Linked DNA regions of Paraneptunicella aestuarii. The main gene of each other region encodes a partner of the protein of the gene in region 3 in a complex. Links are inferred from orthologs where the notes say so. Each region holds a gene or a part of one and is shown on either strand. Other genes may lie near its edges.

What was found.
Region 1: the proteins of rne (region 3) and pnp are in contact, whole or in part, in a cryo-EM structure (PDB 9QH0), measured with the Escherichia coli proteins. The link is inferred for Paraneptunicella aestuarii from one-to-one orthologs.
Region 2: the proteins of rne (region 3) and eno are in contact, whole or in part, in a solved structure (PDB 2FYM), measured with the Escherichia coli proteins. The link is inferred for Paraneptunicella aestuarii from one-to-one orthologs.

Annotation. Positions count from the first base shown.
Region 1 is NZ_CP074570.1:1,409,479-1,414,782, forward strand. What follows is about bases 1-2,896. They hold pnp (polyribonucleotide nucleotidyltransferase), read left to right. Parts: upstream 1-337; coding sequence 338-2,455; downstream 2,456-2,896. Other genes in these bases: KIH87_RS05970 (MmcQ/YjbR family DNA-binding protein), read left to right, coding at 1-152; KIH87_RS05980 (DUF1244 domain-containing protein), read left to right, coding at 2,544-2,849. Outside these bases: lipoprotein NlpI, read left to right, coding at 3,008-3,898; KIH87_RS05990 (SEL1-like repeat protein), read left to right, coding at 3,937-5,304. UniProt on the Escherichia coli protein: Involved in mRNA degradation. Catalyzes the phosphorolysis of single-stranded polyribonucleotides processively in the 3'- to 5'-direction. Also involved, along with RNase II, in tRNA processing.
Region 2 is NZ_CP074570.1:3,844,000-3,852,924, reverse strand. What follows is about bases 5,553-8,439. They hold eno (phosphopyruvate hydratase), read right to left. Parts: upstream 7,699-8,439; coding sequence 6,406-7,698; downstream 5,553-6,405. Other genes in these bases: KIH87_RS14785 (CTP synthase), read right to left, coding at 7,827-8,439; KIH87_RS14795 (hypothetical protein), read right to left, coding at 5,611-6,303. Also shown: leuB (3-isopropylmalate dehydrogenase), read right to left, coding at 1-793; leuA (2-isopropylmalate synthase), read right to left, coding at 794-2,350; KIH87_RS14800 (tetratricopeptide repeat protein), read right to left, coding at 2,788-5,475; more of KIH87_RS14785, read right to left, coding at 8,440-8,925. UniProt on the Escherichia coli protein: Catalyzes the reversible conversion of 2-phosphoglycerate (2-PG) into phosphoenolpyruvate (PEP). It is essential for the degradation of carbohydrates via glycolysis.
Region 3 is NZ_CP074570.1:2,100,062-2,111,119, reverse strand. What follows is about bases 3,976-7,568. They hold rne (ribonuclease E), read left to right. Parts: upstream 3,976-4,281; coding sequence 4,282-7,368; downstream 7,369-7,568. Other genes in these bases: pyrF (orotidine-5'-phosphate decarboxylase), read right to left, coding at 7,541-7,568. Also shown: KIH87_RS08735 (beta-ketoacyl-ACP synthase III), read right to left, coding at 1-405; rpmF (50S ribosomal protein L32), read right to left, coding at 1,061-1,231; 23S rRNA accumulation protein YceD, read right to left, coding at 1,235-1,762; KIH87_RS08720 (Maf family protein), read left to right, coding at 1,829-2,485; 23S rRNA pseudouridine(955/2504/2580) synthase RluC, read right to left, coding at 2,513-3,469; more of pyrF, read right to left, coding at 7,569-8,248; lipopolysaccharide assembly protein LapB, read right to left, coding at 8,249-9,418; KIH87_RS08695 (lipopolysaccharide assembly protein LapA domain-containing protein), read right to left, coding at 9,419-9,682; ihfB (integration host factor subunit beta), read right to left, coding at 9,765-10,052; rpsA (30S ribosomal protein S1), read right to left, coding at 10,158-11,058. UniProt on the Escherichia coli protein: Endoribonuclease that plays a central role in RNA processing and decay. Required for the maturation of 5S and 16S rRNAs and the majority of tRNAs. Also involved in the degradation of most mRNAs.

The DNA.
Region 1 (5,304 bases), 690 kb from region 3 along the record:
AAAAACACTGGATCACCATCTACTTCGACGAAGACAAGTACGGCCCAGTCCCTCCATTGGGGGAATTGCATCGCTTAATTGATAACTCGTTTCGTTTGGTTGTGTCGAAAATGTCCAAAAGCGAACAACGCTCAATTCGAGTACATGAATAACGGTTAACAAGTCCGGATTTCGTCACAAAAAATTCACACTTGGATTTATTGTGCATAGCGCTAATGATTCCTGTTAGAAAATCTCCGGATTCCACAAATTTAGCTGTCGTTACTACTAAACAGTGGCTATACTATGCGCCGCAAATTGTAAGTAAAAAAGATTGAATTAAAGGATACTGAAAAAAGTGACTCCTATTACTAAGACTTTCCAGTATGGTAAGCATACTGTCACCCTGGAAACAGGCGTAATCGCTCGTCAGGCTACTGCCGCTGTAATGGCAAGCATGGACGATACTGCTGTACTTGTTAGTGTTGTTGGCAAAAAAGAAGCAAAAGCCGATCAGGACTTCTTCCCGTTAACAGTTAACTATCAGGAAAAAGCATACGCAGCAGGTAAAATTCCAGGTGGTTTCTTTAAGAGAGAAGGAAGACCATCAGAGGGTGAAACCCTTATTGCTCGTTTGATTGACCGTCCGATTCGTCCACTTTTCCCGGATGGCTTTAAAAACGAAGTACAAATTATTATTACGGTTGTTTCAGCTAACCCTGAAATCCCGACAGATATCATTTCAATGATCGGCACTTCTGCCGCTCTTGCTATCTCTGGTATTCCATTTAACGGCCCACTCGGTGCGGCGCGTGTTGGTTATATGGACGGCCAGTATGTATTGAATACCTTGAACTCTGAGCAAGAAAAGAGTCAATTGGATTTGGTTGTTGCCGGTACTGAAAATGCAGTATTGATGGTTGAATCAGAAGCCGACGTATTATCTGAAGAGGTAATGTTGGGTGCTGTGATGTTCGGTCATCAGGAAATGCAAACTGTAATCAACGCAGTGACTGAATTTGCTCAGCAAGTCGGTACGCCTACATGGGACTGGCAGCCAGAAGCTGAAAACGTTGATTTAAAAACCAAGATCAAAGACTTGATCGAAGCAGACATGGTTGCTGCATATCAAATCTCTGACAAGATGGCTCGTAAAGACGCGGTTGAAGCGGCGACTGAAAAAGCAGTAGCAGCCATTCTTGAGCAAGACGCAGAACAGGACGAAAAAGAAGTGCGTACATTGGCGCATGACCTGGAAAGTGACGTTGTTCGTTCTCGCATTTTGGCGGGTGAACCTCGTATCGACGGTCGTGACCCTCAAATGATTCGTGCTTTGGATGTTGGCACTGGCATTTTGCCAAGAACTCACGGTTCTGCATTGTTCACTCGTGGTGAAACTCAGGCGTTGGTTGCGGTTACTTTGGGTAACGAGCGTGACGCACAGATGATCGACGAACTGGGCGGTGTAAGTAGCAGCCGTTTCATGTTGCACTACAACTTCCCTCCGTACTGTGTAGGTGAAACTGGCATGGTGGGTTCACCAAAACGTCGTGAAATTGGTCACGGTCGTTTGGCCAAGCGTGGTATTCAAGCGGTAATGCCTGCGCACTCTGATTTCCCATACGTAGTTCGTGTTGTATCTGAAATTACAGAATCAAATGGTTCGTCTTCAATGGCATCTGTTTGTGGTACTTCATTGGCATTGATGGATGCGGGTGTACCGATTAAAGCGTCTGTTGCGGGTATTGCGATGGGCTTGGTGAAAGGCGAAGATAACTTTGTGGTTCTTTCTGACATTCTGGGTGATGAAGATCACTTGGGTGACATGGACTTTAAAGTAGCAGGTACGACTAACGGTATTACTGCACTGCAAATGGACATCAAGATCGAAGGTATCACCAAAGAGATCATGCAGATCGCTCTGAAACAAGCTAAAGAAGCACGTTTGCACATTCTGGGTGTCATGGATCAAGCGATTCAGGGGCACCGTGAAGAGTTGTCTGAATTTGCTCCTCGTATCTATACTTTGAAAATCGATCAAGACAAGATCCGTGAAGTTATCGGTAAAGGCGGTGCAACTATCCGTTCAATTACTGAAGAGTCTGAGTGTAATATCGAGATCGAAGACGACGGTACAGTTAAAGTGTACGCCACTGACTTGTCTCGTGCAGAAAAAGCGATTGGCATGATCGAAGCCATTACTGCGGATCTGGAAGTAGGCAAAACTTACCATGGTAAAGTGACGCGTATCGTTGATTTCGGTGCATTTGTTGAAGTATTGCCGGGCAAAGAAGGCTTGGTTCACATTTCACAAATCGCTCATGAGCGCGTAAACAAGGTTTCTGACTACTTGCAAGAAGGCCAAATGGTTGACGTGAAAGTAATGGAAATCGACCGTCAAAACCGTGTTCGCTTGAGCATGAAAGAATTGCTTGAAAAACCACAGTCTGAAAAACCTGCGGGTGACGCTGAATAAGCGCAATTAAATAAAAATAGAGAAAAGGGGAGCATGATGCTCCCTTTTTTGTCGTATTTGCCCTGCTTTTTAATAAGGAGAATATCCAATGACTCCAGAACAAATCCAACAAATCGAAGCCGGCGCTTTTCGCCGCTTGCTAAAGCATTTAGACAACAATAAAGACGTACAGAACATCGACCTGATGATCGTCGCTGATTTTTGCCGTAACTGCTTATCTAAATGGTATATGGCGGAAGCGAAAGAAATTGGTGTTGATATCGACTATGACGCAGCCCGTGAAGCTGTGTATGGTATGCCTTATAGCGAGTGGAAAGCCAACCACCAAGCTGAAGCAACACCAGAACAAATGGCTGCCTTTGAAGCTCGCCAAGCGGCTGGAAAATCGTCATAATATCGAACAGGATTGCAAGCCAGACATAGCTTGTTACATCCTGTGACAGGGAAATAACGGTTTTCCTGTTTGGCGACAATACAAAGCTTTGTATCATGTTGCGCTGCAAAAGGGGAGTGATTGTAGGCTCCCATCTGTTTTATTTGAAAGGAAATACAATGTCTCGAGTTATTAAGTTATTCGCATTAATCACCGTACTGGCTCTGTCAGGGTGTAGTTCAATGTCGAATTCCAGTAATTACGAGAGACAAATGGGCAACTTGTTACTGCCTGAGCCCAGCCCGATCAGTGCTCGTGAGCAAATGAAACTGATGCGCTTAAATCAGATCCTGAACATGCAGGAAATGAGCGCAGAACAACGTGCTGAGTTACTCTATATTCGTGGTGAGGTATACGATAGTTTTGGGTTGTGGGGGCTGGCAATGAATGATTTCAATACCGCCTTGGAACATAAACCGGATTTGGCGGAAGTCTATAACTATCTGGGTATTCATTACACTCAGGAACAAAATTTCATTCAGGCTTTTGATGCCTTCGATTCAACACTGGATATCGACCCTGAGCATAGCTTTGCTTATTTAAACCGTGGTATTGCTCTTTATTATGCCGGGCGTCAAAAGCTGGCGGTTGAGGATCTGGAAACCTTTTTAAAACACCGCGAAGACGATCCTTACCGTGTTATCTGGTTGTTCCTCGCTGAGCGTGAAGTCGATGAAAAAGCGGCCTTGGTGCATTTGGCTGAAAACCGCAAGCATATTCAAGAATCCGAGTGGGCGAAGCATCTGGTTGATTTATATCTGGGTGAAATTGATGAGATTGGCGTGCTCAACCTGCTGATGGAAAGCGTTACTAATCAGGAAATGTTGACTGAACGTTTGTGTGAGGCTTATTTCTATCTGGGTAAATATCACATGTACAACAATCGCCCCAATGTTGCCTCTAACTATTTCCGTTTGGCGTTAACCACCAATGTATACAATTTCGTCGAACACCGTTATGCGCGTTTAGAACTGGATTTGATGCGCAAGAAAACCTATGAAGGCCATTAGTGATATATTCACTTCAGGCTAACTGAAAAATCGACTTTATGGGTCTACTCCTCCAGCATCTTAAACAATATCGCAAACTACTGCTGTATTTCATTATTATGCTTTTTGCGCTGGGCAAAGTTCCGGCGAGTACAATCCTCTATCTGCCATACCTCAATCATCTTGCCCAAGCTGGCATTGAGGTTGAGCAAAATTGGTTTAAAGCCGCCGCATTAGGCGACACTCAGGCAACAGAATCCCTAATAAAACACGCTACTCAGCATCGCCAATTGTACTGGTTAACCTTGCTTGCTGAACGCGATAATGCGGAAGCTCAATACCAGCTGGCAATGATGACAGATGACAAACACCTGCGTCGTACCATGTTGCATAGCGCTGCGGAAAAAAATCATCTGGAAGCCTTGTTTGAAATTGGCCAAAGTAGTCGAGACTCTGCTTCTAAAATTCAAGCTTTTAGTCGTGCAGCGGGTTTGGAACATAAGCCTTCGCAATATGCCTTGTATCAATGGTACTGGTTACAGGGAGAATACGAGCAGGCTCTGCCCTGGTTGGCTTTATATGCAGAACAGCATGGTGAAAGTGCCCTTATTCTGGCGCGTTATTTATGGAAGATGAAGCGTTACGATGAATCCAAACAGTGGTTTTTGCGCGCTGAGCATTTAGGAGAACAAAATGCCAAACAATATCAACGGTTGATTCGGGATTACTGGCGTAAACCTTTGAAGGTTGTTCAACCTCCCGTTCCTGCCAGCCTGGAATATTGTGCGGTTCGCTTACAGTTTTTGGCGACAGGATTGGAATCCATGCGCCAAGCGGAACATTTTAAACATCGTTTTCATCAAGATAAGCGACTGGCGTCGTTACCGATTTGTATCAATCAGCCTCTCTGGATGAACAATAAACAGCTGCCTTGTCAACATCACGCTATCAATCGTAATCGTATTACCTGCGAAGTGGGGCAACTGGCTAACTACTTTAAACCGCAGGACTTCTCACATATCGTGATCTTTACCGAACAAGGGAAAGCCAATGTCAATAACGGCATTATGTACCTTGATCTGGCTGATCAATACTCGGTGTTTGTTCATGAGCTGGCACATTTTGCCGGATTTGTGGATGAATATCCTTTATCTGAAAAGTTAGCCGAACATATTTGTGTGCCCGATGCCGACCATCCAAATATCCTGGTGCAAGTGCCTGATAATGATAGTGCTCAATCTAAACCTGTGTCTGATGAGATGACGGAGAACGGTGTTCCTCAAGATGTTGAAACTCAGGAGCAAGATTCAGGTTCGAAAACGCCAAATCTGGCTTATTGGCAACAATTTGGTGAAGACCTGTCACTGACACGAGCCCGCACTTGTAATAACCACGTCAATAAAGCCTACAAGTTGTCTGGTCGTTTA
Region 2 (8,925 bases), 1.7 Mb from region 3 along the record:
AGCCCATTGAGCCTGTGATCATGGCGCATTCGTCAGACAAAATGTCACCAAACAGGTTCGAGCAAAGCATAACGTCGAATTGTCCCGGATCGCGGATCAACTGCATGGTCGCGTTGTCGATATAAATGTGTTCAAGCTCCACGTTGGGATAGCCTTTAGCGACTTCTTCCACAATCTCACGCCACAAGCGGCTGCACTTTAACACGTTGGCTTTATCAACCGATGTCACTTTGTGGTTACGTTTTTCTGCAGCCTGAAAAGCCACTTCGGCAATACGGCGAATTTCCGGGCGGGTATAGCGCATGGTGTCGTAGGCAAATTGTGCTTCGCCTTCTCCTTCAATGCCTTTGGGCTCACCGAAATAAATACCGCTGGTTAGTTCGCGCACTACTAATGTATTGAACCCACGCTCGGCGATGTCGGCTCTTAAGGGAGATAAATGCTCTAAGCCTGAGTAAATTTTGGCGGGGCGCAAGTTGCCGAATAAATCAAAGTGGCTACGTAAGGTTAACAGCGCAGCACGTTCCGGGCGTTCTTCCAATGGCAATGAATCCCATTTGGGGCCGCCGATAGAGCCAAACAAAATCGCATCAGCTTGTTCACAACCTTTTAAAGTGGCTTCCGGTAATGCGTGACCATGATTGTCAATGGCGCATCCACCCACATCATATTCCTGTGTGCTAATATCCAGCGCGAATTTATTGCTTACCGCTGCTAATACCTTCATCGCTTCGGCCATAATTTCTGGCCCAATGCCGTCCCCGGACAATACTGCTAAGTGATGTGTTGCCATTTAAATACCTGCAATCTTCTGTTGTTGTTTCTGCTGATCAATCTGGTCAGCCAAGTAAGTGTTGTTCAATACGTAAGTTAAGGCATTCACGCCAGCTTCGACGATGTCGGTTGCCAAGCCAATACCATTAAATTTACGCCCTTTGTATTCGGCGATCAGGCTCACTTGTGCCAAAGCATCGGCACCTTCGCCTTTGGAATCCAGCTTGAAGTCTACAATGTCGATATTGGTTAACCCACTGGCATTTAGTATTGCGTTGAATGCCGCATCCACCGGGCCGACACCAGTGGCGGCTTCGGTGGCTTCAATCTCGCCCATTTTCAATGTGACCGTGGCGGTAGGAACAATGTTGTGGCCTGAATTGGCATGTAGATACTGCAATTTGTAGAAGGCTTGTTCCTGTTTGTTCTGATCGAAGAACACCAAGGCTTCCAAATCATAGTCGAAGACCTGGCCTTTTTTGTCTGCCAACTGCAAAAAGTCGGCGTACAGGCGATCCATGTCGTAATCGTTGTCCTTGTAGCCTAATTCGTGCATACGATGTTTGATAACATGGCGGCCTGAACGTGAGGTCAAGTTCAAACTGTTTTTGTTAATGCCAACACTTTCTGGGGTCATGATTTCATAGGTGTTTTGCGCTTTTAATACACCGTCCTGATGAATGCCGGAAGAGTGGCTAAAGGCGTTTGCGCCAACAATGGCTTTGTTTGCCTGTACAGGCATGTTGCACAATTGGCTGACCAGCTTGGAAGTCCGAGAAATTTCTGTGGTTTTGATGTTGGTGTGATAACCCAACAAGGCTTCGCGGGTTTTCATGATCATGGCGATTTCTTCTAACGCGCAGTTACCTGCTCGTTCGCCAATACCATTAATTGTACACTCAATCTGCCGAGCGCCGTTCTCAACCGCGGCTAATGAATTGGCTACAGCCAAGCCCAAATCGTTATGGCAATGCACCGACACAATGGCTTTATCAATATTGGGAACCCTGTTAAACAGGGTTTTGATAATGCCGCCAAACTCGGTTGGCGTGGTGTAACCTACGGTATCCGGAATGTTAATCGTAGTTGCGCCAGCGTTAATAGCGGCTTCCACAATGCGGCACAGAAAATCGATATCGGTACGCCCGGCATCTTCACTGGAAAATTCCACATCGTCGGTATACTTGCGAGCGTGCTTAATGGCTTTGACTGCCATGTCTAACACGTCGTCGTTCGACATACGCAACTTGTCGTTAACGTGAATTTCTGACGTGGCAATAAAGGTATGAATGCGAAATTGTTCAGCGATGCTCAAGGCTTGCCCGCAAGCGTCGATGTCTTTTTCCAATGCCCTTGCCAAGCCACATACGCGAGACTGAGTAATATGGCTGGCAATAGTACGTACCGATTCAAAGTCACCCGGAGACGACACAGGAAAACCTGCTTCGATAATATCGACACCCAACCTTTCCAGCGCCATGGCGATCTGCAGCTTTTCCTTCACGGTCAAGCTCGCCGCTAACGCCTGCTCTCCATCGCGCAAGGTGGTATCAAACAATAAAACCTGATTTGACATGTTAACTCCAATGTTTCATTCCGGTTGCCAAAATCTAGAATTCCAAATTTAAAATTCAAAACAAGTATGGCCTAAAAACGAAAAAACCCGTGCTTGGCACGGGTTCTTAAAATTCGGTTGTTTATCTTGTTGCGTTTTTTACGCTGTGTCTTTATGACAAATACAACCCACCCGTGCAGTCTTGGCTGCCATGAGAAAGAGGTTGTTGAGGAGCAAAAATGTCATAAAAAACGCTATTTCCAGAGATAAAAATTTCAATAAATGGTCGTAAATGAAATGTCACGACGGCGTTATAGATACCGCGTATTGCTTTTGAGGTCAAGTGAAGATTTAAAAATGGGGGAATTTAGGGGGGAGGCGTTTTGAGGCTAGGGAATTTGTTTTTCTGTCGTACCGGAAGCGCGAAGCGCTATCCGGTATTTAGATAATTAAGAGAGCTAAAGATCATCTAATAAATATATTTCGCTAACAGGGATGGCTTTTCCTGCTTTTGCTTCATCGTGATTTGCTACAATAAAAAGGTTATCGTTGACAGACAGCTGGCTCCATACTTTCCAATTTCCATCTTTAAATTGCTCATAATGTAGATAGAAATCAGTGCCATATTTATCTTTGGCAAATAAATAGCTTGCACTGCTTGGTCTACTCGAAATTTTTACTAAAATCAGCCCAATAGGAACTCCATCCTCTTCTTTTTCGTATGAGTATGAAGAATTTGAAATATCTTTCCATACCTCGGCTGTAAATGGGTTTCCATATATGGCAATATCGCTTAACTTTTCTATAAGTGGTTTTACATCATATTGTTTTTCTTCACTTATAACTTCAAATAAATGTTTGGATATGAATTCCAATAGAAGTTTTCCCTCTTCTCTAAATTCTTGATATGCAGATTTTGAAAAGCAAAATTCAATTTCATCGAATAATTTTATGGCCTGCTTATTAGAAAATTGAACATATCCATCATTTCTAAATACATCGTCTAAAATTTTTGATGCTCGTATTAGAAAGTTAATTGTTGTTTGTGGATCTGATTCGCTTGTGTTTTCGGCTTGTCTTTTTAGGCTGCTAACTCTAAAAGTTCCCACTATCCCCCTATAAATCCCCATTTTCTTCCAATCTTTAGTTTCCTCCTCTATTCGAGTATATTGACCTGAAAATAATAGTGATAAATAATATCCGTTTAGTATGGACTTACCGAATGAAATATTTTCTTTTTGCTCATTAATCCACTTCATTTCTATTAAATTTTGGTATTGATTTAATGCCTCATCATAACGTTTTGTGGAATGATATAATCTGGCCAATTGATACTTGGATGATGGGTCTTCAGGGTTTAGTTTAGCAGCTTTCTTATAACTATTTTCTGCAGCATTGTAGTCTTTGAGGGTTTCTAAAACAATTCCAAAAATTTTGTGGAATAAGTATTCATCAGAGTAAAATGATTCTGCTTCTTTTAGTTTTCTATAGAGTGACGCCGCAGTCTCAATGCTTTGTCTAGCTTTATTTAGATGTCTTATTATACTAGAGATGAAGACTTTGAAGTTTTCCTTAAGGTTTTTAGGAACAAATTCAATGTGCCATTGTGGTATGCTTTTTTGAGCTCTTCTGATGTCTATTTCATTTGATAATTTTCGTCTTTGGTGAATTTTATTTTGAATTTTTGTTCTTGCTTTTATATTTCTCGGTGAAATAAGTAGTAGGCCTCGTACAGAGTCGCTTAGGCTGTATGTTTCACCTTGTTCTGTCGAGTTTCTTCTAACTAAACTGGTTTTAGATAATTCTAATATTGATATTGCAATGTCATCTAAAGAGCGATCTAATAATTCACATAATGATAATCTATTCGAATCACCTTCAACAAATATGGTTTCCAATATTTCAATTGAATCTTCACTTAAAGTTTCTATCAAATTGTTATATGAAAACTCGGCTATTTCTTTGTTTGCAACACCAACTGATGTAGGTAAATCTTTTCCGGCTATCAATAAATCAATGGTCAGCCTGATAGCTAAAGGATTATAGTAACAGCTCTTAATAAGTGAAGAGTAAATTTCCTCCTTTAGCTCGAGAGAACCTTTTTTTGATGCATAAGTTCTTGCTAAATGGATTGCAGATTTTTGTTTCAGTGTATCTAAACTTAAAACTGTCGCATTGGATACAGAAACTCTACTCGTTACTAATATTTGCCACTGAACCGGTAAGGTATAATTTAATTCTTCAAAAGCTTGTGGTGTATCTCTCAAAAGGGTTTCTAGATTGTCTATGCAAAGTAGAATTTTTCTATCCTGCATGTCCTTTATTGCTTCATCAAATGTTTCAAATGACTCATCAAATACAATGTTTATGGAAGAAACTATTGCTTCTTGAAGTTCACCAATTGTTTCTATTGCATCTAAAGATACAACTCCATCTGTAGTTAATTTTTCAGTTTTCATAGTTGTGTAGATGACAGCATCTATAAACTTTGAAGAGCTCGGGGTTGAAATCAATTTTTCTAAAAGATCAAGTGCTAATGCTGTTTTTCCAGCACCTCCTGGAGCAACTAGGGCTATAGTGTTAACTCTTGGATTTGATATATGTTTTTTTAACTCATCTATCTCTTTATTACGTCCAATTAAGCCAGTTAGTCCATGATCAAATGTATGTGGTAAATTATTGGGAATTTGCCAAATGATTTTATTGACCCATTCTTCAGGTGGGTCAACTATCAAATTGTTTTCGGCAGCTACTAGAGTTTGTTTAACTGATTCTAAACCTAATATTTCATTGACGGGGTCGCTTGCTATAGCTGCTACTCTATACCAATAACAATCCCAAAATTGCCTATTAGGGTGGGAAATTGCATTTCTGATTTCATAAATGTCAAGGTGATGAAATAGAGAATAAATATAATTTATTGAATCCCCTATACTAGTGTCTTGTGTAATGTCCAGAGCAAAGCCAAAAATCTCATCTAAATAAGTTGCTTCAACGATGTCTTTTATTGAACCTTTGTTGAATCGTCTTCCTTTATCCACTTCCCTTTTAAGAATATTTTCCAGTGTTTCCAAATTCAGTGAGGAAGAATCCCCATTTTTTAATATAAATTCACCTAATGACTCTTCAATTTGATGAAGAAGCATTGCTGTTTTTCTTCTTAGAACACTATTCATAATTTATAAAAGGTATTAAAAGTAACCAAATTATATTTGAAATATATATAATTGCAATTATTAGCGTTACCTAAAAAGGGGGGAGAGCTGAATGATTAACCAAACCTACTTTCTAGCAGTATGTAACTTGTAGGTTTTCCAGTTGATCTGTGTCGTGAGCAGGAGTTGTCGCAGGGATAATCTGCGGGGGGTGGTGGCTTTGCCTTTTAAGTTCCAGCAGTGTCCACAGCAAGCGGCAGTGAGGTAACCTTTGCTGGGTTTAAGTACGCGAATGCTGGTCATGGGTGAGTGAGTCGCGCCAGATTCGCCTTGGTTGGTCATGGGGCATGACAGGTGAATTCCGTCGAAGGTGAACCAGCCGTGTTTGTTGAGCCTGAACTTGTTGTTGTCGAGGTCGATCTTGTCGACTACGTCGAGCTCGATGTATTCAACGCGCTGTTCTTCTACATAAACCGGAACCACTAAACCGGGTTGGGCGTGTTTTAGCAGCCATTTGGTGGCGGTTTCGGTATTGCTGTTTTCGGTTTTACAAGTCAGGCTTTGTGCGCCTTGCCAGCTTCCGTTGTAAAGATCTAATTCTAGCGGTGTGTCGCAGTTAAGTAGCTTTTCGGCTGCCAGGTTCACGTAATAGGTGAGGCTGCCTAGTCGTTGTTGTAATGCGGTTTTGCTGAGGGTGGGGTGTTCTGCCAGTTCCAGAATCGACTTATCGTACAGCGCATTACATAGCTCTGCATAAGAGGCTTGTCGAGAGGCGCCATTAAGGAAAATGGTGGTCTGTTTACCTGACGAGGAAACCATGGTCTCAGCTCTGGATGGCTTGATGTGGCGCTAACTAAAAGTCAGAGGCAAAAACGCCGCTCATTCTGCCTAAGCAGAGCATAGCGGCGTTGTGAATTTTGCCTATTGGCCTTTAATTGCGCTACGACCAGCGTATTGCACTTTGTCGCCCAATTGCTCTTCAATACGCAACAATTGGTTGTACTTGGCAACACGGTCTGAACGACAGAGTGAACCGGTTTTGATTTGACCTGCGGCTGTGCCTACTGCCAAATCTGCGATGGTGGCGTCTTCGGTTTCGCCGCTACGATGTGAAATAACCGCAGTGTAGCCGGCTTCTTTTGCCATTCTGATGGCGTTCAAGGTTTCGGTTAGAGAACCGATTTGGTTGAATTTGATCAGAATCGAGTTAGCCACGCCATTTTCGATACCACGGCTCAGGATTTTGGTGTTGGTGACGAACAAGTCGTCGCCGACCAATTGAACGCGGTCGCCGATTTTCTTGGTCAGGTAGCTCCAACCGTCCCAGTCGCTTTCGTCCAAACCGTCTTCGATAGAAACGATAGGGTACTTGCTGCTCAGTTCTGCCAGGTAGTCACCAAAGCCGTTTGAATCGAATTGTTTGCCTTCGCCTTTCAGGTCGTAAGTGCCGTTTGAGTAGAATTCAGACGCTGCGCAGTCTAGTGCTAGCGTGACGTCTTTATCCATTTCGTAGCCTGCGTTTTTCACGGCTTCTACGATAACAGCCAAGGCTTCTTCATTAGAGCTCAGGTTAGGTGCGAAACCGCCTTCGTCACCAACGGCTGTGCTCAAACCTTTGTCATTCAATACTTTTTTCAGGTTGTGGAAGATTTCCGCACCCATGCGTAATGCTTCTTTGAAGCTGGATACGCCAACTGGCTGCACCATGAATTCTTGAATATCAACGTTGTTGTCGGCGTGCTCGCCACCGTTCAAGATGTTCATCATGGGCACTGGCATGCTGTATTGGCCTGGAGTGCCGTTCAAATCAGCAATATGAGCATAAAGTGGAACGCCTTTTTCTTCTGCTGCCGCTTTCGCTGCTGCCAGAGACACGGCCAAAATGGCGTTAGCGCCGAGTTTTTCTTTGTTTTCAGTGCCGTCCAGGTCGATCATGATTTGGTCGATACCTGCTTGATCCAGGGCGTCTTTGCCTAACAAGGCTTGCTGAATTTCGTTGTTTACTGCGGCAACGGCTTTTTCTACGCCTTTGCCCATGTAGCGGCCTTTATCACCGTCACGCAATTCCAATGCTTCTCTGGAACCTGTTGAAGCACCTGATGGCGCACATGCGCGTCCCCATTTGCCGGAATCCAGGTAAACTTCGGCTTCTACCGTTGGATTGCCGCGCGAATCAAGTACTTCTCTACCAATGATTTTCGTAATCTGTGACATTGTTAATGCTGCCCCGTAAATAATGTGAAATAGGTTTCAAGGATCCAGACTTGTTATGCACCATGTCTGTGCCATATCGCTTGCGGTTATTGCGTTCGCCGCGGATATGGCAACATGGTTTGGTCAGCCTAATGTTCCTCTTTTTGGTGCTGAACCGCTGCGGCTATAAACCCTTCAAACAGAGGGTGCCCGTCGCGGGGTGTAGAGTTAAACTCAGGGTGAAATTGTCCTGCGACAAACCAGGGATGATCAGGTAATTCGATGATCTCTACCAGTTTGCGGTCAGTCGACAATCCTGTCACTTTTAAACCTGCTTCTTGTAATTGTGGTAATAGGTTGTTGTTTACCTCGTAGCGGTGGCGATGACGCTCATAAATGCTGTCTGAGCCGTACATTTCTCTCGCTTTGCTGTCTGGGAGTACATGACATAGCTGGCTTCCCAAACGCATAGTGCCACCCAAATCCGAGTTTTCCGTTCTTTGTTCTACGCTGCCCGTGCTGTCTTGCCATTCTGTAATCAGACCGACAACCGGGTATGGCGTGTTGGGGTTAAACTCGGTGCTGTTGGCATTTTCCATATTTGCGACGTGTCTGGCAAATTCAATTAATGCTACTTGCATGCCCAAACAGATGCCCAGGTAGGGTATTTTATTTTCGCGAGCGTATTGAGCTGTGAGGATCTTGCCTTCGATACCACGCTCACCAAAGCCTCCAGGCACCAGAATAGCGTCTAGTCCATCCAGAATTTGTGTGCCTTTGCTCTCAACATCTTGCGAATCAATATATTTGATATTGACCGTAACGCGGTTTTTCAAACCGGCGTGTTTCAGTGCTTCGTTAACGGATTTATAGGCGTCGGGTAGTTCAACGTATTTGCCGACCATGCCGACTGTGACTTCGCCACTTGGGTTGGATTCTGCGTATAGCACCTGTTCCCATTCAACCAAATCGGCTTCCTTACATTCAATACCGAAGTGATTAACCACCAGCTCATCCATATTTTGCGCCTTCAACATGGCTGGAATACGGTAGATGCTGTCGGCATCTTTCAATGAAATAACGGCTTTTTCTGGTACGTTGGTAAATAGCGCGATTTTTGCACGTTCGTTGGCAGGTAACGGCTTCTCAGAACGGCACACCAGAATATCGGGTTGAATACCGATAGAACGGATTTCTTTTACCGAGTGCTGGGTTGGCTTGGTTTTGATTTCACCTGAAGCGCTCATG
Region 3 (11,058 bases):
CAAAATACGCTTACACATACCTGTTTTGATGTATTGATCAGCCACACTCATGGCAAAACAAAATCCAGCACAGGCAGCATTTAAATCAAAGGCAGGAATACCATCGAGAGAAAGTTCTTTTTGAATGTCACAGGCAACGCTGGGGAAGGTTCTGGGGCCGGTTGCTGTGGCACAAATAATCATATCAATTGAAGAAGGGTCAACATCCCCCATTTCCAACGCCGCACGAGCAGCTTTTGTGCCCATATCACTGACCGTTTCATCGCTCGCCATGATGCGGCGTTCTTTGATACCCGTTCTGTCAGTTATCCATTGGTCGCTGGTATCCACCATTTTTTCCAAGTCGGCGTTGGTTCTTACTTCTGCAGGGTAATAACTACCTGTTGCTATTATTCTTGAATACATTAACTTACGACCTTCCAATAAAACTGTAGCTTTAGTTCAGAACGCATTCCCGTTTACGTTTTTCAATTTTCTGAACTTATCAAGATTCCCTAAATAATTGCGCAATCTCAAAAATCAACTCTTGCGAGCAAAAAGCAGTATTTTAAATACCCGCTTATTTTTGTCTAATAACGCAAAAGCAAGTTTCATATTATTTTATTTCTAATTACTTGATTGCTTTTATTACTGACTTTGAATCCCTATAAATAGTTCCTCAAAATCAAAGGTTCGCTATTCTCGCATTTCCAAGGCAAAGCGTCTGTAATCTCGTTACAGATCGGATGTGTAAAGGATTTCACTCCTTGACAATAAACAGCAAAACCAAGCATTAATGCACTCAGAAAACTATGGTTTAACTGAGCTCAAAAAGCAAAACACCATCAAAATAAAAATGGCAGGAAATTAAGATTTTTGTACAGAATGCACACAGGTGGCTTGAATTAAAGAGATTAATTCAGGAAAGAATATTTTAAATATTAAGTTGAAATAATTGTTTCAAATAATTTGAAAACAACCGTGCCCGAAAAACAAGGTGCCTAAAAAAGCTAAGGGGCATTAAATGCCCCCATCAGCTTCAAAAACCGGAACCAATTAAATTGTTCCCGGTAAATGATGCTTACTTATCTACGACTTTCTTGCCTTTGTAAAAGCCATCTGCAGTCACATGGTGACGACGATGGGTTTCACCAGTAGTCGAGTCAATTGATAATGTCGCCCCAGGTAGCGCGTCGTGAGAGCGACGCATGCCACGCTTGGAGCGAGTTTTACGATTCTGTTGTACCGCCATTACTTACTCCTGATTACGCTTAAGTTCTTTCAACACAGCAAATGGATTTGGTTTTTCTTGTTCCGGCTCGATGCTTCCATAACTCAAACTTTCGTTACCCATTTTGCAATCATCTTCCTGATGCATAGCCACAATAGGTAATGAAAGAATCAGTTCATCCTCGAACAATTCAAGTAAATTAATCTCGCCAAACTCATCCACTTCGACCGGCTCATAGGTTTCCGGTATTTCGTCCACATTGTCTGAATCTGTAACCGGACAGAAACAGAAATCTACATCGACATTGTGAACAAAGGATTCATTACAACGCTGGCAAATCAGACTCACAGTGGTCTGCAAGTTGCCTTCAAAATAAGTTAGACCCTGAGCATCAGTATCAAACTTAACTGTTATTGCAATATCATCTAGCACCTGGTCAACTGCTTCATTAAGCCGTAGCATATCATGAGCCAGCATAATACCCTTATAATCAGAGCGTTTAGAGGCACTTTTGAACGGTTCAACTTGTTTGGGCAGTTTGACTTTCTGCATAGCGGGCGCATCATATAGAGGAAATGTCTCTGAGTCAAAAAAATCTTGGTATTTAAGGGGGATTCCTTGCCGTTTGAACATAATTTAACAAACTCATTACCTTTGATACTGGCAACAGAGTCAAAATACAAGCAAAACGTACTGAAAAAACTGGGAATTCCATTCCTTGCCATCTCCCCCAATATTGATGAATCCGCATTGGAAAATGAACCTCCCAATGAGCTGGTCATTCGACTCGCGAAAGAGAAAGCACTGGAAATAGCGAATAACCATTTAACAACATCCCTACCCGAAAAATACCATTCCTCTGCTTATATAGTAGCAGCCGATCAGATAGCTTGTTTTGAACAGGACATTCTCGGTAAGCCGGGCAATAAAGAAAAGGCTTTTCAACAATTACGTCGCTTTAGTGGTAATAAAGTAGACTTCCTGACTGGATTAGCACTGTTCGATACAAGAACCAATGCTATTTATACCTTGTTAGAACAATATTCGGTTTATTTTAAAACCCTGTCTGATGACGACATCAGTCATTATCTGGATTTAGAGCAACCCTATGACTGTGCAGGCGCATTTAAAAGTGAAGGGATAGGAATTCTTCTATTCTCAAAACTGGAGGGAAGAGATCCAAACGCATTGGTCGGTCTCCCTCTCATAGCATTAGCTGAATTATTTAAACAGGCTGGTATTAATTTGCTACAGCAAATACCTATCGCTGACTAAGCCAGCGATAGGATTCAAAAAGCAATATTACTCAACGGGGATAAGTCGAGATAACGCACTTTGCAATTGCTCATCCATAGCAGCATCAAAAGTGCGTCTTTCCCCGGTACGAGGATCATCAAAACTCAATTGATGTGCGTGTAAAAACAAACGCTTTAATCCCGTATTGGCAATCACATCTTCTTCAAATTGTTTGTCGCCGTATTTAGGATCACCAGCAATACAATGTCCAGCATACTGGCAATGAACCCGAATCTGGTGCGTCCGCCCGGTAATAGGTAAAGCTTCAACCAATGTAGCGCCTTGATATCGCTGCATCACTGAGTATCGGGTTTCAGAAGGCTTACCATCTTGAGAAACACGAACCACCCTTTCACCTGAACGTAATGTATTCTTATGTAGGGGGGCTTGCACTACTCGCCGACTTTTCGGCCATGTACCAGCAACCAACGCCAGATATCGCTTATCAACGGTTTTGCTTCGAATTTGCTCGTGCAATGACTTAAGCGCAGAGCGGCGCTTGGCTATCATCAGGCATCCAGAGGTATCGCGATCCAACCTATGTACTAACTCAAGGAACTTGCTTTCGGGTCTAATGGCTCTAAAGGCTTCAATCACGCCATAAGAAAGGCCACTTCCCCCGTGTACAGCAATACCACTTGGTTTGTTCAACACGATTAAATGAGAATCTTCGAACAAAATGAATTTTTCCAATTCATTGGCTCGATCTGTATTCACATAGGGTTCTGAACTTTGTTCGCTGACTCTAATTGGTGGTAATCGTAAAACATCATTTCCCTGTAACTTATACTCAGGTTTAATGCGCTTTTTATTAACTCTCACTTCGCCTTTACGTAAAAGACGATAAACCATACTTTTGGGTACGCCTTTAAGTAAACCAATTAGAAAATTATCAATGCGTTGGCCCGCTCTTTCAGCGTCAACGTCTATAAATTGTACTTTTGTAAAATCTAAATCTCCCATAGCCGCGCTATTCTATATTATTTCCTCGCAACTGGTGACAAGAATTATGCGAACTTTGCAAACAATTTAAGAGATTCTTTCAGTTGGCAATAAATCGACTCATTAATCATCATAAATTGCACTAATTAAAGATATTTTCTTGCTACATTTTCAGCTTTGATGCCATAATTAGCCGGTACTCGTCTTATTTGACGGTATTGTTGTTAGTCAAACGTGTAACATTGCATTGAAAATGTACTGCGTAAGCTACAGCTTCTGGTTCTGAACGTAATTTCCTGACTCATATCCCGCTCTGGCAGAATTATCAAACAAATTGCTATTGAGCATTCGTTAAACAGAATATAAAGATATGATTAGATGCATTACACAACAGTTACCGGATGTGGTAGACAAAACAGAGGATTAACTGAGCCATGAAGAACATACAAGGTTATACCCTTGTCGGTAAAAGTTAATCGAACCGCAGTCAATGTGCACAAATGAAAAGAATTAAATTGATTAAGTAATCAATTGATTAAATAAAAGTTGCGATCAGGCAACAAACTTAGGAATTACTGGATACTTGCGACACTAGCGCAGGTTGACTCAAATGCATAAATGCGTTTAGACCCATACTACAAGCGATAAAAATAGAGCTTGAGGATATACAGTCGAGAGACTGAGTTGACGTTTAGGTCAAACAAGTCAGACACAATGAGAGTCAATAAACACATGCCCGTACTCTAAAATACGGCTGTTCTCTGCTACCTGTAAGCAATTGATTCTATTCCTGTTTGTTGTGTGATCGGTATGTATTACATCGAGCACAATATATGAAAAGAATGTTGATCAACGCAACTCAGCAAGAGGAAATGCGAGTTGCTCTGGTTGATGGTCAAAAGCTTTATGATTTAGATATCGAAAGCCCGGGCCACGAACAGAAAAAAGCGAATATTTACAAAGGGATTATCACTCGCATTGAACCAAGTCTGGAAGCCGTTTTTGTTAATTATGGCGCTGAACGCCACGGATTCCTTCCTCTCAAAGAAATAGCCAAAACCTACTTCCCATCAGATTACAAATTTGAAGGCCGTCCTAACATCAAAGATGTGGTGAAAGAAGGCCAGGAAGTTATCGTTCAAATCGACAAAGAAGAACGCGGTCAAAAAGGCGCAGCCTTAACAACCTTTATCAGCTTGGCGGGTAGCTACCTGGTATTAATGCCCAACAACCCTCGTGCCGGTGGTATTTCCCGTCGCATTGAAGGTGATGAGCGTACAGATTTAAAAGATGCCCTGGATAAACTAAATCTGCCTAATGGCATGGGTTTAATTGTTCGTACTGCGGGCGTTGGCAAATCCTATGAAGAATTAGAATGGGATTTAAATATCCAGCTGACTTATTGGCAAGCCATTGAGAAAGTGTCGGAGTCACGTAAAGCACCGTTCCTTATCCATCAGGAAAGTAACGTTATTATCCGTGCAATTCGCGACTATTTACGTCGTGATATCGGCGAAATTCTGATTGATAACGATACAGCATACCAACAAGTGCTAGAGCACATGAAGCTGCTACGTCCGGATTTCGTTAACAAGGTCAAACGCTATAAGAACGACATTCCACTATTCAATCACTATCAGATTGAAAACCAGATTGAATCCGCTTTCCAACGTGAAGTCAGACTTCCTTCTGGCGGTTCAATTGTTATTGATCCAACCGAAGCCCTGACCTCTATTGATATCAACTCCTCTCGTGCAACGAAAGGCGGTGATATTGAAGAAACCGCATTGAATACAAACCTGGAAGCAGCCGACGAAATCGCTCGCCAGCTCAGACTTCGAGATTTGGGTGGATTGCTGGTTATCGACTTCATTGACATGACACCATCACGTCACCAAAGAGAAGTGGAAAACCGCTTAAAAGAAGCAGTAGCTCAAGACAGAGCCAGGGTGCAATTGGGACGAATTTCCCGTTTTGGTCTACTGGAAATGTCACGCCAGCGTCTGCGCCCGTCTTTGGGTGAAGCGTCAACGCATGTGTGCCCACGTTGTTCTGGTCAAGGCACCATTCGTAGCGTGGAATCTTCAGCCCTGTCAATCTTGCGTTTGATGGAAGAAGAAGCGTTAAAAGAGAACACTAAAGAAGTAAGAGCGAACGTACCTGTAGAAGTAGCCTCTTACCTATTGAACGACAAACGTAATACCCTGCGTAAAATTGAAGATCGCTTGAAAGTCACATTGTTGATTTTACCTAAGCGAGAACTGGAAACGCCTCATTATGAAGTTTCCAGAGTGCGTAATGATGACACTGTTATTGAATCCAGTTCAAAGTTAGCTCCGGTTCAACCAGAGAAAGATGACAGCTCAAGTTCCTCCAGTGAAAGCGTTGTTAGAGAGCAACCTGCGCTACAGGGTTTTGTCGCTCCATCTCCAGCAGCACCAGTTGTTAAACCTGCATCCAAGAGTTTCTTGACTGTTTTCTTTGCCTGGTTAGGTAGCCTGTTTAGTTCCGATGGAAAATCAGGTAATAACAGCAAAGACCGCAACAACCGCAATGCCAAGGGCAATTCACGCAGACGTCCACAACGTAACCAGCGCAATCATCGCAACGGTAAATCTGAGCGCCCAGAGCGTACAGAACGAGCTGAGCGCCCTGAGCGCAAACCTCGAAGTGATCAAGACAAAAACCTTAAAAAAGGTGATGCGAATACCGAGGCTAAAAATACCAAGCCAAGAAGAAACGACCAGGAAAGAAGAAGCGACCAAGCAAAGCCTCAGGCTCAAACGGATAATAAAGACATTGAAGCCAAGAATGAGAAAAAGCTTGTCGAACGTCGTAAGCGTAGAGAGCGCAAACGCAGTGTAAGAGTGTCAGACCCAAATGCTCTAGTCACCGCGGATGTAACAGCTCAGGAAACGTCTAAACAAGAGCAAGCAATTCAGGCACAGCCTGTTCAAGAGCCTCTTGTTCAACAAACCCAAGAGACTTCTGAAACTAAAGCAGAAACGCAAGTAACTGACGAAAATAGCGCAACTCAAACATCTGAAGCGCCTAAACGTCGTACTCGCAGCCGTAAAAAGCCAGTAGATGCTGACGTTAAAAATCAGGTGAATGAAACGGCACCAGAATATCAATTAAACGAGCCTGCAACAGTAAGCACTGAAGCAAAAGCTGAGGCTGATGTTCAAACGGCTCCAGTAGCGCAAGAAGTAACAGCAATCCCTGTTCCATCAACTGACACAAATAAAGTTGAAGCAGCGGAAACTGAAAACAGCGAATCAGATAGCTCTGGACAAGTTGCGTTGCAATTTGAAGAAGTTGAGACAAAAGCACAGGTTAATTCTGAAACAGTAAATACTGATAAAGAAGCCACCTCAGAAAGCACTGTTGAGACTATTTCGGAAGAAAAGCCGGTGCAAGAAACAGCTTCTGAAAGTGCAGCTGCTACCGTCGTAACTATTGATGCAGTTAATCAGCCAGAGAATACGGTAGAAAAGCAGATAGAATCTACACCTGTAGAAGCTACTGAAAGCAAAGAGCAAGTTCAGGAGAATGCTGAACCAACTCAAACTGACATTTTCCACGCCGCCGACAATCAAGATATCAAGAAGGAAGAAGTAACTGAACCTGCTCCGGTGGCAGAAGTTAAAGCAGAGGAAAACACTGCGGATGAGGAAAAGCAAACTCAGTCCAGGGAAAAAAGCAGCAAAGGTAACTACAAGGCTAAGAACAGCTTGAAACGAGCGTCTTATCCTATGGCAAGACCTCAAAGCATTGATACACCTATTCAAGAAATTCAGATTTCTGCTTTAGATGAATCTATGCGTCCAGAATTTGCCAAAAGTGGTCGAAGCGCTGCCATAGTAAGTTTGACAAATAAAGCCAACGCTCCAGCAGCACGACCGGAAGCGCAAGCTTAATTGATAATTTGAACCTCTTAAGCATTAGTTATCTGATGCTTAAGAGAAGCTCAAATCCATCAAAAAAACAGAATGAAACACATTAAAAAAAGCGGCTTACAATCTTACTTGCAAGCCGTTTTTTGTTTTATGTACTTTAGAAGTTTTATACGCTTTATAGAGTGTATGAAACTTAAATCCCCTTAATACTCTCGTTAATCTGTACAAGAGCAGCAACAGGATCTACCGCTTTTGTAATAGGTCTACCTATTACCATATAGTCCGACCCCGCTTGAACAGCCTGCTCAGGCGTCATAATTCGGGTCTGGTCATCTTGTTGGCTACCCGCCGGACGAATTCCCGGAGTCACCAAGCAAAATTCCTGACCACACAAATTCTTTAACGCAGTCGATTCTTGAGCAGAGCATACAACCCCATCCAAACCAGAATCCTTGGTAAGCTGTGCCATTTTTAGCACATGTTGCTCAGGTGTGGATTGAATGCCAATTGCCTGTAATTGAGTAGCATCCATACTGGTAAGCACGGTCACCGCAATCAACTTGGGGCGTTGCTCGCCCAGCTTGTCCAAGGCATCCCTTGCCATCGTCATCATTTTAGGGCCACCAGAAGCGTGAACATTAACCATCCAAACCCCTAAATCAGCCGCAGCCAAACAAGCTTTGGCAACCGTGTTTGGAATATCATGAAATTTCAGATCCAAAAAAACATCAAACTTTCGATTTACCAGCTCTTTAACGAAATCAGGGCCAAAGTAGGTAAACATCTCTTTGCCAACCTTAAGTTTGCATAGTTCAGGACTTAATCTGGAAACAAAGTCCAAAGCCTGACTTTTATCGTCATAATCTAAGGCAACAATAACTTTCGGATCTGCTGACAACATCTATTCTCCGTCTAAACCTTTAATGGGCTTCATCAGCCCCCAGCTTTTACATGAAGGGCAAAGCCAATGAATTCTTCGCCCGGAAAAACCACAACCACCACAACGATATTTAGGACGTTGTTGCATTTGTTCTTCAACCAACTTTTGCAGCATCATCAAACTCTGTTCGGTATTCTTCGCATGTGGATCACGAATATATAAGCCTAGAAGAGTATGGAATCCTCTCATTGTAGGACTGCCATTCAATTGTTCCAATAAGAACTCAGTTGCCGCAGAAATAGATTCTTGTTCCGCGATAAGCTTAACTTTCGCTAAATAAGCAGTGGCACACTGCCCGGAATACTCATCAAGCAATGATCGCAGTGTTTCTGTACTTCCCTGACCCTCAGCACACTTTTCCAGTAAAGGCACGGCTTCACTGAACCAGCTAACATCGCGTAATGGCACTTGTTTAAGGTAATCATTTGCAGAGGAGTAATCCTGCTTTTGAATAGCCATTTCAGCCAGCATTAACCAGGGACGAACCGTGTGTTCATCAGACATAATGGCTTTTTGCAGATCTTTTTCAGCTTGCTGTGAATCATTTAGCTTCAAATATACTTGAGCATGTTCACAATAAAAATGAGCAATACGCTGACACAATTCATCGCTATCGCCATGATTCTCCATCATATTTTCAGCAAGCTCGATGGCTCTATCCCACTCTTTGGTGGTTTGATAAATACCAAAGAGCTGCTGCTGAGCAGCCAAAAAATGCTTTTCACTGCCTAACAATTGAATAAAAGTATTTTCTGCCCGCTCTAGAAAACCAGCCAGGGCGTAGTCCCGACCTAGTTCATACAAGGCATCTTCTTTTTGTTTACTTTCAATGCCTTCTTTTCCGACCAGATTTTGATGAATTTTAATAGCGCGATCGAGTTCACCACGATGTCGGAAGAAGTTTCCCATTGAAATATGAGTTTCAACATTCGCAGTATTCACATCAATCATTTTAATTAATGTATCTACCGCTTTATCAGGCTGATCAGACAGCAGGAAGTTTAGGCCTTTGAAATAATGCTTGGATAAGATGCTGGACGATTGACGTTGCGCCTGACGTACACTATTACGCCCCATCACCCAACCATAACCGGCTGCAACAGGTAACAACAGAAATAGCAGTTCAAGCATTTACTTTATAGATTCTTGTAATAGTTTTCGACGCTGACGTTGTAATGAACCGATTTGCAACTTGAGTTTCATACAAAAGATCACCCAAATAATCGACGCAAAACAAACCCCCACAAAAAAGCTCAGAGCCAGCAAGGAAGAAAGAGTGAACGACTGCGTTCCAACAAAGTAGTCTAGTACAACCTGAGCACTGTTATTGGCACCAATCACCATTGCAGGGATAAGCAGTGCAATCGCAATAATAACGAGTAATAAAACAGTCAATGTATTCCCCTTGTTTTTCAGGAGCACAATAACAAAAACGGCACTCTTATTGGAGTGCCGTTAACATATTTTTTTAATTTAATTACAGGATCAAATCGTTGACTCTTTCCCGCAGTTCCTTTCCGGGCTTAAAATGAGGCACGTATTTTCCATCAAGTTTTACAGACTCTCCAGTTTTGGGATTACGCCCAACTCTTGGAGCTCGGTAATGCAAGGAAAAACTACCAAACCCGCGGATTTCTATCCGTTCACCACGCTGTAGGGTTTGAGCCATTTGTTCAAGAATTTCCTTAATAGCCAGTTCAACATCCTTTGCTTGCATATGCCGCGCTTTATCAGCTAAACGCTCAATAAGCTCTGATTTGGTCATAGAAACCTCTTCGTCAACCAAAAATATAAATCTGATTTGGCTACCGGCAATAAAAAAGGGGTGGAAAAACCACCCCTCTTACTATTCAGAATAGTAGCGAAGTGCTTATTCTTCTCCTTTCGCCGCCTTGAAGGCTTCAGCCATGGCATTTGAGAAGCCAACTTCTTCAGTTTTGTTGACTTTAGCCATTGCTTCTTTTTCATCCGCTTCGTCTTTCGCTTTCACAGACAAGTTGATGATGCGGTTCTTACGATCAACACCAATATACTTGGCTTCGATCTCATCACCTTCACTAACGATAGTGGTAGCATCTTCAACACGTTCACGTGCAAGGTCAGCAACACGAATATAACCTTCAACTTCTTCGGCTAGCAGAACAGTCGCGCCTTTGGCATCAACTGCGGTAACCTTACCAATAACAATAGCACCTTTCTTTTTATCTGTCAGATACTTATTGAATGGATCTTCATCAATTTGTTTTACGCCTAGAGAAATACGCTCACGCTCTGCATCGACTTGCAATACAACAGCTGTGATTTCGTCGCCTTTCTTATAGTCGCGAACGGCTTCTTCACCAGTCTTGTTCCAGGAAATGTCAGACAAGTGAACCAAACCATCAATACCGCCATCCAGGCCGATGAAGATACCGAAGTCAGTGATAGACTTGATCTTACCAGTAACCTTGTCACCTTTGTTGTAAGACTTGGCAAACTCTTCCCAAGGGTTAGCAATGCACTGTTTCAAGCCAAGAGAAATACGACGACGTTCTTCATCGATTTCAAGTACCATAACTTCAACAGTGTCACCCAGGTTAACAACCTTAGATGGGTGGATGTTCTTGTTAGTCCAATCCATTTCAGAAACGTGAACCAAACCTTCAACGCCTTCTTCGATTTCAACGAAGCAGCCGTAGTCAGTCAGATTAGTCACTTGACCAGTCAGTTTAGAACCTTCTGGGTAACGTTGTGCGATTTCATGCCAAGGATCGCTACCCATTTGCTTCATA